Regions from separate parts of the Yersinia kristensenii genome, predicted to be linked through region 3. Evidence: predicted binding sites of a transcription regulator. Region 3 holds the regulator's gene; each other region holds the start of a gene.

Region 1 (4,294 bases), 1.1 Mb from region 3:
CTATCCGCAACATGTTGAATAAATGGCAATCTATGTTCGACTAATAATACCGTCATGCCAAGGCTATGGCTGAGCTGGTGCAAAATATTACCCATCTCTTCACACAGTGGCGGTAACACGCCGCAACCCGGCTCATCAAGGATAAGCAGTTCCGGCTCGGCTACCAGTGCGCGGGCAATGGCCAATTGTTGCTGCTGATGGCGGCTGAGTTCGCCACCCCGCAGACGGCGTTTGTCATATAACTGGGGAAACAACTCAAACACCCAGCTCGGAATATGGCGCGATTTATGGCGGCCCGCCAATACGGCTATCAACATATTTTCCTCAACACTCATTTGGGAAAATATCTGTTGTCCTTGAGGAACATAGCCGATGCCCAGTGCTGTCCGCCCCTCGACTGGCTGCTGTAGCAAATTCTGTGGTGGTTCATGGTTAGGCTGCCAGATCATGGTGCCACTTTTAATGGGCAGATGGCCCATGATGCAATTAATTAATGTGGTTTTCCCGACGCCGTTACGGCCAATCAGACAAGTACATTGACCGCGTGGAATCTCCAGATTGATATCCCAAAGGATATGATTCTGCCCATAGTATTGATTTACAGCGGTTAAACTTAGCATCAGTGCTTCTCCTTAGTCAGTCTCAGTTGTTCACAGGTATCCCGGTGTTCTGTAACGGCTAGTGAAGGATTAACCAGCAAATCTGAATACTGGATAGCGGCAGCACAGCATAAAAAACCACCTTTCTGATGAGGGGTTGCAAGTCACTATCTACCAAGATCAAGCAACTCTTGGGCCAAGTTGTGGCGAACCGAGCCAAAATAGGTATGTTAATGGGCTGTAAATGGTTTTGGTGCGCGAGAATACACACAAATAGCTCAAACTGCGGGGGGATAGGAGAGGAACCGGCATTTTTTGCACTTAAGCAGTGCTATCAAGTAGAACATGGTGCAAACGATATAGTCACGCCGGTGAGTGTTGAGTTGGTACACCTGGAATGTTGAGATTATAGAATTAGCAAATAGATTTGTTAGCATTAATTGAAATATGCGGTGAAATAAAAATGTAAAAAAAACACTAAAAAAGCCAGTTTGTCACTATTACATCGCTAAGCTTTGCTTTTCGCCAACACGCGGCCCTCATGGGGTTGAATGAGTTATCCACCATTCCTGTGGATAACCTTGTGCATTAGCCATAGAAAACTAAAGGCAGACGAGAGCGGGCGCGGCTTCCGCTCGTGTTGTCCGGATTCTCGACTTTTTAATAAAATACTTTTATTTCAATGTGTTAACTAAAATCAAGCATTCAAAAAATATGGCTTGTATATATGGATGATCTTTAATCAATTAACTATCAGTAATATATTTATGTTAACGGCTGGGGATAAGAATACGTTGAGGGTGCAAATGTTAGTAGCATGTCACTGAAATAATGCAAAGGTTCTCGCATTGAGAGATATTTCGGCATTTTGCTGCTTGAAGCTGGTTTTATATCCAGTATCATAGCAGTGGCAAAAATCTATGGGGCTTTCATAATTAGCCTCCTGACAGTGTGTATTTCTCCGGCGGGTAACAAATTCATGAGTAAATTATTCAAACTACATTCTGAGTTTAAGCCAGCAGGTGACCAGCCTGAGGCCATCCGTAAACTGGAGGAGGGGCTGGAAAATGGTCTGGCCCACCAAACGCTGTTAGGGGTGACGGGCTCGGGTAAAACCTTTACGGTTGCCAATGTTATTGCTGATTTGAATCGACCCACGATGGTGCTAGCGCCCAACAAAACCTTGGCGGCACAGCTTTATGGCGAGATGAAAGAGTTTTTCCCCGATAACGCAGTAGAATATTTCGTCTCTTACTATGACTATTATCAGCCTGAAGCCTATGTCCCAAGCTCTGATACCTTTATTGAGAAAGATGCCTCGGTAAACGAGCATATCGAGCAAATGCGGCTATCGGCGACTAAGGCCCTGCTGGAGCGGCGTGATGTCGTGGTGGTGGCCTCGGTCTCTGCCATTTATGGTTTGGGTGACCCTGATTTATACCTGAAAATGATGCTGCATTTAACCAAGGGCATGATAATTGATCAGCGCGCAATTTTACGGCGTTTGTCAGAGTTGCAATACAGTCGCAATGATCAGGTATTTCAACGCGGTACTTTCCGGGTACGTGGTGAGGTTATCGACATCTTCCCGGCGGAATCTGATGAATGGGCTGTGCGGGTTGAGTTATTTGATGAGGAAGTCGAGCGCTTATCCATCTTTGATCCACTCACTGGCCAGTTACAGCACGAAGTTCCCCGTTTTACTGTTTATCCTAAAACGCACTATGTGACCCCGAGGGAGCGAATTTTACAGGCAATGGAAGACATCAAAGTTGAGCTGGCTGAGCGGCGTCAGGTGCTATTAGCCAACAACAAATTGGTTGAAGAACAGCGTATTACGCAGCGAACTCAGTTTGACTTGGAAATGATGAATGAGCTGGGCTATTGCTCCGGCATTGAAAACTATTCTCGCTATCTTTCTGGCCGTGGGCCGGGTGAAGCGCCGCCAACACTCTTCGATTACTTACCGGCGGATGGTTTGCTGATTGTTGATGAATCTCACGTCACTATCCCGCAAATCGGTGGGATGTACAAAGGTGACCGTTCGCGTAAAGAAACATTGGTGGAATATGGCTTCCGACTGCCATCGGCGCTGGATAACCGCCCTATGCGTTTTGAAGAATTCGAAGCTCTGGCGCCCCAGACCATTTATGTTTCGGCTACACCAGGCAAATATGAACTGGAGAAATCCGGTGGCGATATTATTGAGCAGGTGGTGCGCCCAACTGGCTTGCTCGACCCATTGATTGAGGTGCGCCCTGTGGCAACACAGGTGGATGATTTGCTGTCAGAGATCCGCATCCGCGCCGCGATTAATGAGCGGGTACTGGTGACCACGCTGACTAAGCGGATGGCTGAAGATTTAACTGAGTATCTGGTAGAACATGGTGCGCGGGTACGTTACTTGCATTCGGATATTGATACCGTTGAGCGCGTAGAGATTATCCGCGATTTGCGGCTGGGCGAGTTTGATGTGCTGGTGGGGATCAACTTACTGCGAGAAGGGCTGGATATGCCGGAGGTTTCTCTCGTCGCTATCCTTGATGCGGATAAAGAAGGTTTCCTGCGCTCTGAGCGCTCCTTAATCCAGACCATTGGCCGTGCAGCACGTAACCTCAATGGTAAAGCTATTCTTTATGGCGACAGAATTACAGCCTCGATGGAAAAAGCCATTGGCGAAACGCAGCGGCGTCGGGCTAAGCAGCAAACTTACAATGAAGAGCGTGGCATTATTCCACAGGGGCTCAACAAGAAAGTCGGCGATATTCTGCAATTGGGCCAACCTTCACTGCGTGGCAAAGGGAAAGGGCGGGGCGGTAAAGTGGTTGATACCCATGATTATCAATCTCTGGCACCGAAAGCGCTTGATCAAAAAATCCGGGAGTTGGAAGCGAAAATGTACACTCACGCGCAAAATCTGGAGTTCGAACAGGCGGCAGAATTACGCGATCAGGTACATCAGCTGCGCCAGCAGTTTATCGCCATATCTTAATAGCTTGCGGCATACCTCGATTCCTCGTAAGGTGTGCCGCTAAATTTAGGGTTAATAGATAAATAAAAAGGGAAAATGATGAACGACCATGTATCAAAAGATCCGTTACACGGCATTACCCTTGAACAATTGTTGACCAAATTGGTCGAGCACTATGGCTGGGAAGAGTTGGCACACCGCATTCGGATCAACTGTTTCATCAGCGATCCGAGCATTAAATCTAGTTTGAAATTTTTGCGGCGAACTCCGTGGGCGCGTACTAAAGTGGAAGAGCTATACATCCACATGAATGATACTGCGGCTTTAGAAGAAAAATTTCGTAACTCACTGGGCTAGCCCACTGACACAGAACTTACGCCACCCAATTGCTGTAAGGTGGTTTCCAGCGCCAGGCGCAGTAGCTCCCTGTCATGGCGATAGGGGATATCTTTGGCTTCCAAGGGCTGCTGTACAATGATTCTGTCCGTAACTCCGCTGATATCAATACGCGGGCTGACAATAGCGGCATCAATGATTTTTCTGCCAATCTTACTTTCCATTATTGCCAGTTTTTCGTGCAATGACAGCTCCGCGGCGGCGATACTTAGCTCGCGCCCTAGGTTGCCAATATAAATCATACTGGCCGAGCTACGCCGTAGAGCTTGAGTGAGATCATCGAGCAATAACAGTGGCATCAGGCTAGTCAAAAAACTGCCCGGGCCGA
Region 2 (4,294 bases), 2.1 Mb from region 3:
GCAGCACAGGACGAGGTTAATTTACGCATGTCATGGTGGGGTGGTAATGGCCGCCACCAAGTTACCTTGAAAGCATTAGAAGAATTCCACAAACAACATCCGAATATTAATGTTAAAGCAGAATACACCGGTTGGGATGGTCATTTATCTCGTCTGACCACGCAGATTGCCGGTGGAACTGAACCCGATGTTATGCAAACTAACTGGAACTGGTTGCCTATCTTCTCTAAAGACGGTACCGGATTCTATAATTTGTTTAGCGTAAAAGAACAATTAGATTTATCGCAATTTGATCCGAAAGAACTGCAACAAACCACCGTTAATGGCAAGTTGAATGGTATTCCAATTTCAGTGACTGCGCGTATTTTCTATTTCAATGATGCGACCTGGGCTAAAGCTGGCTTAGAATATCCTAAAACTTGGGATGAGTTACTTGCGGCAGGTAAAGTATTCAAAGAAAAACTGGGTGACCAATATTATCCAGTGGTATTAGAGCATCAGGATACTTTAGCGTTAATCCGCTCATATATGACGCAAAAATACAACATTCCGACCATTGATGAAGCTAATAAGAAATTTGCCTATACACCAGAACAGTGGGTCGAATTCTTTACTATGTATAAAACCATGGTCGATAATCATGTTATGCCATCCACTAAATACTATGCTTCATTCGGTAAGAGTAATATGTATGAAATGAAGCCATGGATTAATGGTGAATGGGCGGGTACTTATATGTGGAACTCCACTATAACTAAGTATTCGGATAACCTGACCAAACCCGCTAAATTGGTGCTTGGCCCCTATCCGATGTTGCCAGGAGCAAAAGATGCCGGCTTATTCTTTAAACCAGCACAAATGCTTTCAATTGGTAAATCAACTAAGTATCCACAAGAAAGTGCTATGCTAATCAACTTCTTATTGAACAGCAAAGAAGGGATTGAGGCATTAGGTCTGGAGCGTGGCGTCCCATTAAGTGCGGCCGCAGTGACCCAACTACGCGCTACCGGCGTGATTAAAGATGAAGATCCTTCTGTTGCCGGTTTAAATATGGCATTGGAATTGCCACATAAAATGACAACTTCACCATACTTTGATGACCCACAGATTGTTTCACTATTCGGTGATGCCATCCAATATATAGATTATGGTCAGAAGACTGTACAAGAAACCGCGGAATATTTTAATAAACAAGGTGACCGTATTCTGAAACGCGCCATGCGTTAATAAATCAGACTAAATTTAACTTAAGTAACTATTAAACCCTGCCATTAATTTGGCAGGGTTCTTTTGTTTTAAACAAAATAAATAGCCAATTAGATCGGCATCACAATTTAATATCTGTTTAGAAAATTAATTGCCAACACAGACATGGATCACAAAAATAATTATTAATATAAATAGAATGTATATTCACAATAAATGAAACGTCGTTTCTTTGTTTGTGAGCTTGTTTTTTAGTCGTATGTTGATTTTTTATAGAATTGTTAATTGATTTTGATTTAAATAACCATAACCCCTGGGATTATATAAAAATGAAATTTAAACTACTGACTCTGGCAGTGGCATCTGTAATCAGCTTTAGTTCTGTTGCAACAACAATTGACTACCGACACGAAATGAAGGACACCAGTAAATCTGATCATAAAGATCGTTTGCTGATTTCCAACCGCTTTGCTAATGGCTTTGGTTTGTCTTTAGAAGGGAAATGGGGCCAGCACAGCTCTGACACCACTCCAAATAAACCATTCAATGAACAAGTGAGTAATGGCACCGAAGTCGTTGCTAGCTATGTTTACAAAATCAACAAAACTTTCCAAGTTGAGCCAGGTTTCTCATTAGATTCAACCTCAGACTCCAATAATTACCGTCCATATTTGCGCGGTAAAGTGTCCTTCACTGATGATTTTTCAACATCACTACGTTACCGCCCATATTACAAACGTAACCAACCTGCTCAGACTAAAAAAACTGAGAAAGGCCATGAGTTCACCATGTTATTTGCTTATAATTTCTTGAAAGATTATTCAGCTGAATACGAGCTGAACTACAAAAAATCTGAAGACGAAATTCTGGCCAATAAAGAAAAATACGAATGGGCTCATGATGTGAAAATTGCCTACAAATGGGATAAAAGCTGGAAGCCTTACGTGGCTATCGGTAACGTCCCTGGCAGCAAATCAACTGATGAGCGCCAAACACGTTACCGTGTTGGTGTGCAGTACACTTTCTAATTTCGACCGGCTAAAATGACCTGTCGATATTAATAAATCTGTAGCTGTTAATAAATCTGTAATTGTGAATAGATCTGTAGTTATTAGTACCCTCATCATTATTTGTTAATTATGCCCCACCCGCATGACTTTGGGGAAAAGCTGACTACCCGTTGCTTTTCCCCTTTTTTAGGCCCATCCCTGTGTGGGAACGGTTGTAGCAAAATTGCCCCCCTACCTGATTCCGTTAATTCATCCCAAAACCCGATATTCACATGATTGAACCTCATGTTAAATGACACTTCCTTAGTCCACGTAAAATGAGACATTTAGTTACAGCGTAACGGCTATTCATGTCATTAAAAATCTCATATACTGGATAAATCAACAGCTACAGATTCGGAATTCAAGTATGACAGGGGAAGGACACCTTATTTTTTCTGTCGCCTGCGTTATTTTTGCCAAGAAAGTCGGCCTCACGCCTGAACTGGCACATGGCGATTGGTGGCATATTATTCCTGGCACCCTGCTAACTTCCCTGCTGCCAGACATTGATCACCCCAAATCAATCCTTGGTCAGAGATTAAAGTGGATATCCACACCTATTGCTCGTGCATTTGGCCATCGCGGGTTTACTCATAGCCTGTTGGCGGTGCTCGGTGGTATCGCGCTTTTTCAAATGGATATTTCTCGCGACTGGATTATTCCCGCGGATGCATTTCACGCAATGATTATTGGCTATTTCAGTCATCTATTGGCCGATATGATTACACCTGCCGGTGTCCCGCTCTTATGGCCATGCCGTTGGCGTTTTTCTATTCCTATATTACGGCCACAAAAAGGTAATCAATTAGAGCGCGTATTATGTGTTCTATTAGTTTGTTTTTCTGTCTATTGGCAAACTGACACAACGATTCCTCTGCAATCCTATATGGAGCAATTGAAGAATTTTAGATTTTGATCACACTTTAACGGTTAAATAATAACCAATTTGTGCTAATTACATACAAATAATGCAAGAATTTTATATAACATTCTTTTTGAGTATAAGTGAGTCTCCTAAGTAACTGCTAACATACGCGACTAATTTGCGCAGTTGTCTGTGCGTGGCTCTATTCTAGATAAAAATAGAAATAGAATATGTGGCCAGTATTTAAAATAATAATTTGGAGATTTGGGGATGAACCTACCGCTTGTGATTAACGTGCTGTTATTTGTAGCACTGCTATTACTGTTGGCACAAACCCGGCATAAACAATGGAGTCTGTCCAAGAAAGTCTTGGCCGGTCTGGGGTTGGGTGTACTATTTGGTCTCGGGCTACAATGGGCCTATGGCTCAGATAATCCGGTACTGAAAGAGTCGATCACTTGGTTTAATATCGTGGGTAATGGCTATGTGCAATTACTGCAGATGATTGTTATGCCACTGGTATTCGCCTCAATCTTAAGTGCGGTTGCCAAACTTCATAATGCCTCTTCATTGGGTAAAATCAGTGTATTGACCATAGGTACATTGCTATTCACTACATTAATCGCAGCTCTGGTCGGTGTGCTGGTGACCAATCTATTTGGCTTAACGGCTGATGGTCTGGTGCAAGGTACACAAGAATCAGCGCGTTTGAGTGCTATCGAAAGCAATTACCTTGGTAAAGTGACTGATCTGACAATCCCTCAGTTGATTCTCTCCTTTATCCCGAAAAACCCGTTTGCCGATTTGACCGGTGCTAGCCCAACCTCAATCATCAGTGTGGTTATCTTTGCCACTTTCCTGGGAATAGCTTCCCTGCAATTACTGAAAGATGATGTAGAGAAAGGCCAACGTGTGTTAGTAGCTATCGATACGCTGCAAGCTTGGGTGATGAAGTTGGTGCGTCTGGTGATGAAATTGACCCCTTACGGCGTACTGGCCTTGATGACCAAAGTGGTTGCCGGTTCTAATATCCAAGATATTATCAAGCTGGGTAGTTTTGTTGTTGCCTCTTATCTTGGCCTGGCCATTATGTTTGTGGTACACGGCGTGCTGCTGTCTTTCACCGGTATTAACCCGCTGAAATTCTTCCGCAAAGTTTGGCCAGTGCTGA
Region 3 (4,294 bases):
AACGCTGACGCGAGAAATGCATCCGCGCTACACGCGCCAATTTATGGGCGATGGTTTTATCCGTACCATGCTCACTGGCCATTCGGCGCAGTGATACCGTGGTGGAAAAACGCACAAAGCTATCGCGGCCCAGCCACAAAACAGCAAAGAATTTCTCCACGCCGTTTAGCACACGCAGATGTGGCGTACCATGGCCTTCACGCCCCGGAGAGCGGCCAAACATCACCGAAACCGGCAGCATTTGGATATCCAGCTCCGGATTATTGCGATGCAGATCCAGATAATCGTGGAATAGCTTGACCGATTCCTGTTTCGGGGCGTAATAGCGAAACACCCGCGGGCCGTTATCGATAAAGACATGACTGGGAAGTTGCACGCCATCGATTTCCAATGGAATCAATGGGTCGGGCAGATCCTGCGCCTGACATTGCGCTCGCAAAGTCAGCAAATCAGCCTTAGAATTGTAAGGTAAAACGTACAGAATAGGACGAGATGGGTCTAACCCTAACTCAGTCACAGGATCTGCCGGAATAACCTTGCTTTTTACCAACAGTTTAAGTGGTAAATTCAACAACTTATAATATATTTTACGCCAACCTGACATAACTACATGAAGCCTCTTGTTAGCAATTCGTCGCAAGGATACCAGAAAGTGGTTTTGAGATCTGTGGTGATGAGACAACAGAAAGCGGCAAAAATCATCATTAACTTAAGATAAAGGCAATAAAATATGGCGAATCAATCAACAGGATTAACCCGAATCTATAAAGCAGCGGGTTATTCTGTTAAAGGCTTAGCCGCAGCCTGGAAAAATGAAGCCGCATTTCGTCAAGAAGCGGTGGCTGCCATACTCGCTATCATACTGGCCTTCTGGCTAGATGTAGATGCTATAACACGGATTTTATTGATTGGCAGTGTTGTTTTAGTGATTATTATCGAAATCATTAATAGCGCCATAGAAGCCGTGGTGGACCGTATAGGCAGTGAGTTTCACGCACTGTCAGGCCGGGCTAAGGATATGGGCTCTGCCGCCGTGTCTCTGGCCATTTTGTTGGCACTATTTATATGGATAACCGTGCTTTGGCAACATGTCGGTTAATCATGGCGCTAACAACGCTGTTGATGTAAACAGTGATTAATCCCTGTTTTTATTCACTCTTTGGTTCCCAATACCCGCTTACCTGTATATACTCACAGCAAGACTGTATAAACAAACAGGGGGCGGAATGAAAGCACTTACTACCAGACAGCAAGAGGTTTATGACCTGGTGCGCGACCACCTAGCGCAAACAGGTATGCCACCGACCCGTGCCGAAATTGCGCAGCGTCTGGGGTTTCGCTCTCCTAACGCCGCTGAAGAGCATTTAAAAGCACTGGCCCGTAAGGGCGTTATCGAGATAGTCTCCGGCGCTTCCCGTGGTATCCGTCTATTGATGGAAGAAGAAGATGGTCTGCCACTGATTGGCCGGGTTGCCGCAGGTGAGCCGCTGTTAGCCCAACAACACATCGAAGGGCATTACAAAGTTGATCCTTCCATGTTTAAGCCGAGTGCGGATTTTTTACTGCGGGTTAATGGGATGTCGATGAGAGATATCGGTATTCTGGATGGTGACTTATTGGCGGTACATAAAACTCAGGATGTGCGTAATGGGCAAGTGGTCGTTGCGCGCATTGATGATGAAGTGACGGTAAAACGCTTGAAAAAACAAGGTAATATCGTACAACTTCTACCAGAAAACAGTGAGTTCCAGCCGATTGTTGTCGATCTGCGTGAGCAAAACTTTACTATTGAAGGATTGGCCGTTGGTGTCATCCGCAATGGCGACTGGATCTGATTTTAACCTTTATTTATATACCCTTCAGTGAGAAGGGTATATAAAGCATTTAATCCCTCTAATATTTAATTCAAGCTAGTTTGAGAACATTCCGATAATAACTTATTACTTGCTGTTTTAACTGAATATTACGATTTTTTGTTTTCTATTTTTTACTGTAATGATAGTGATTAATATTAATCTGACTTTAATTATTGGTATCCTCTGCTATAGTTATTCATACGGTAAGCGAAGCAACAACGTTTAATTTAAATTATGACTAAGAATAACTAATTTAAGTTAAAGTTGTTTTGAGTAATAACATCTATTTACCGTGCTAAATTAAATAAACTGACTAATCCTAAGGTAACGGAGATATTATGAATAAAGATCAAGCCGACGGTAACTGGAAGCAGTTTAAAGGTAAAGTGAAAGAGAAATGGGGCAAGCTGACTGATGATGACCTCACCGTCATTGAAGGTAAGCGTGACCAGTTGGTGGGTAAAATCCAGGAGAAATACGGCTATCAGAAAGAGCAAGCCGAGAAAGAAGTTAAAGCCTGGGAAGACCACAGTAAGTATCGCTGGTAACAGCCTTAAATGGATTTAAACTGATATTGATATAAATTTATCGGGTCTCTCATTTTACAGGATACACATTATTAAATGGCACTTTCTATTAATTGGATATTAGTTTTCATTACATTGAAGAGTGTTCTTATTTAATTAGGCTATTCTGTCACTCCTATATTTATATCGATATGGGCACAAGGATGTGTCTTGTTTTTTATTTTATTATTTTCACCGGTAATATATGTGATGAATTGCATCCATTATATTGGGTTTAGGTGATAAAGGTTATTATAAATGAGTTCCCTTCGATACTGCCGCTTTTCTAGCGACAGTTTGATTTTATCAGCAAAGGTTATTTCTTTTTCGTCACAATAGAATGGTCGTGGTCACAATGTTCATGGCTTTCACAAGCTTCAACCTCTCCACATTCTGCACATAAACCATGCGCTTCAACCACACTATGACGCAGGGTAAAACCCGACTGTTTTGCTAACAGTGCCAAGGCTTCTTCGATGCCGACGGTGGTGCGTTCTGTCACAATCTTGCAGCGATCACAGATAAAAAGCGCAGAAGTATGAGTTGGTTCTTCAAAATGATGACACAACACATAGCTGTTCGCTGATTCTACGCGGTGAATAAACCCTTGTTCCAGCAAGAAATCCAAAGCGCGATAAACCGTGGGTGGTTTTGCTTGTGGTTCAGAAATACGCAGCAGATCTAACAGGTCATAAGCGCTGATTGCGCCGGGTTGTTGTGCCATTAATCGTAATACTTCAAGACGTTGCGGTGTCAGCCGGACGTTACGTTGTTGACACAGACTTTCCGCCTGGGCAAGCAGCTTTTCCTGATTGATAGGGTTCATCATATACATCCCGCAGCATTCGAATGGTGTCGATTTTATCATATTTACTGATAATCGCCGATAGATGAAAAAACGAGAGGCTACGGAGTGTCACAATTTTGGCAAGTCGCAGCAGTTAGTGGCAGATTTTCACTCTTTGAGCCACAACACTCACTCAGGCGGCTATCGTAAAGTTCTATGGTATAATCCCTGATTCCTTCCCATTGTTTAGTTTGCTCAATGAGTCATATCAATGGGTAATTGATGCAATCATAACCGATGAAACCACAGTAAATGCACGAAGCTCAGACTTTTTCCAGCACCCAGGCAGACAAGCCACGTTACCCTCTGCAGCGTTTTTCCGTCGCGCCGATGCTCGACTGGACAGATCGCCATTGCCGTTATTTCCATCGTTTGTTAACTAAACAGACTTTGTTGTACACCGAAATGGTGACCACCGGTGCCATTATCCACGGCAAAGGGGATTATCTGGCTTACAGTGAGCAAGATCATCCTGTGGCATTACAATTGGGTGGCAGTGATCCACAGGCATTAGCGCATTGTGCCAAACTGGCTGAACAGCGTGGATATAATGAAATAAATCTCAATGTCGGTTGCCCTTCTGATCGGGTACAAAATGGCCGTTTTGGGGCTTGCCTGATGGCGGAGGCCAATCTGGTCGCTGATTGCATTAAAGCTATGCGCGATGTGGTTTCTATTCCGGTTACGGTAAAAACCCGCATTGGTATTGATGAGTTGGATAGCTATGAGTTCTTGTGTGAATTCGTGCAAACCGTCGCAGGCCGTGGTGAGTGTGATATTTTCACTATTCATGCTCGTAAAGCCTGGCTTTCAGGGCTCAGCCCGAAAGAAAATCGCGAAGTACCACCACTGGATTATGAGCGAGTTTATCAGCTTAAACGTGATTTCCCGGCACTGACCATTGCCATTAACGGTGGGGTCAAAACGCTGGCTGAGGCCAAAGAACATCTCAAGCATCTTGATGGGGTGATGATGGGGCGCGAAGCTTACCAAAATCCCAGCATTTTAACGCAAGTAGATCGCGA

What was found. The regulator LexA, encoded in region 3, represses DNA repair genes until DNA is damaged. The targets are predictions, from matches to a motif close to TNCTGTATGTACATACAGNA.
Positions count from the first base shown of each region.
Region 1: a site for LexA is predicted at 1,479-1,498, ahead of uvrB (excinuclease ABC subunit UvrB). Genes of this name have one in related genera too.
Region 2: a site for LexA is predicted at 2,587-2,606, ahead of DX162_RS17465 (metal-dependent hydrolase). Genes of this name have one in related genera too.

Region 1 is NZ_UHIY01000001.1:2,801,834-2,806,127, forward strand. Features, by position in the region: gene DX162_RS12775 (ABC transporter ATP-binding protein) at 1-620, opposite strand, end outside; gene uvrB (excinuclease ABC subunit UvrB) at 1,579-3,591, shown strand; gene DX162_RS12790 (VF530 family protein) at 3,670-3,927, shown strand; gene yvcK (uridine diphosphate-N-acetylglucosamine-binding protein YvcK) at 3,924-4,294, opposite strand, start outside.
Region 2 is NZ_UHIY01000001.1:3,804,570-3,808,863, forward strand. Features, by position in the region: gene DX162_RS17455 (ABC transporter substrate-binding protein) at 1-1,227, shown strand, start outside; gene DX162_RS17460 (oligogalacturonate-specific porin KdgM family protein) at 1,536-2,234, shown strand; gene DX162_RS17465 (metal-dependent hydrolase) at 2,626-3,174, shown strand; gene DX162_RS17470 (L-cystine transporter) at 3,394-4,294, shown strand, end outside.
Region 3 is NZ_UHIY01000001.1:1,694,628-1,698,921, forward strand. Features, by position in the region: gene plsB (glycerol-3-phosphate 1-O-acyltransferase PlsB) at 1-604, opposite strand, end outside; gene DX162_RS07790 (diacylglycerol kinase) at 731-1,099, shown strand; gene lexA (transcriptional repressor LexA) at 1,227-1,835, shown strand; gene DX162_RS07800 (CsbD family protein) at 2,195-2,404, shown strand; gene zur (zinc uptake transcriptional repressor Zur) at 2,739-3,248, opposite strand; gene dusA (tRNA dihydrouridine(20/20a) synthase DusA) at 3,522-4,294, shown strand, end outside.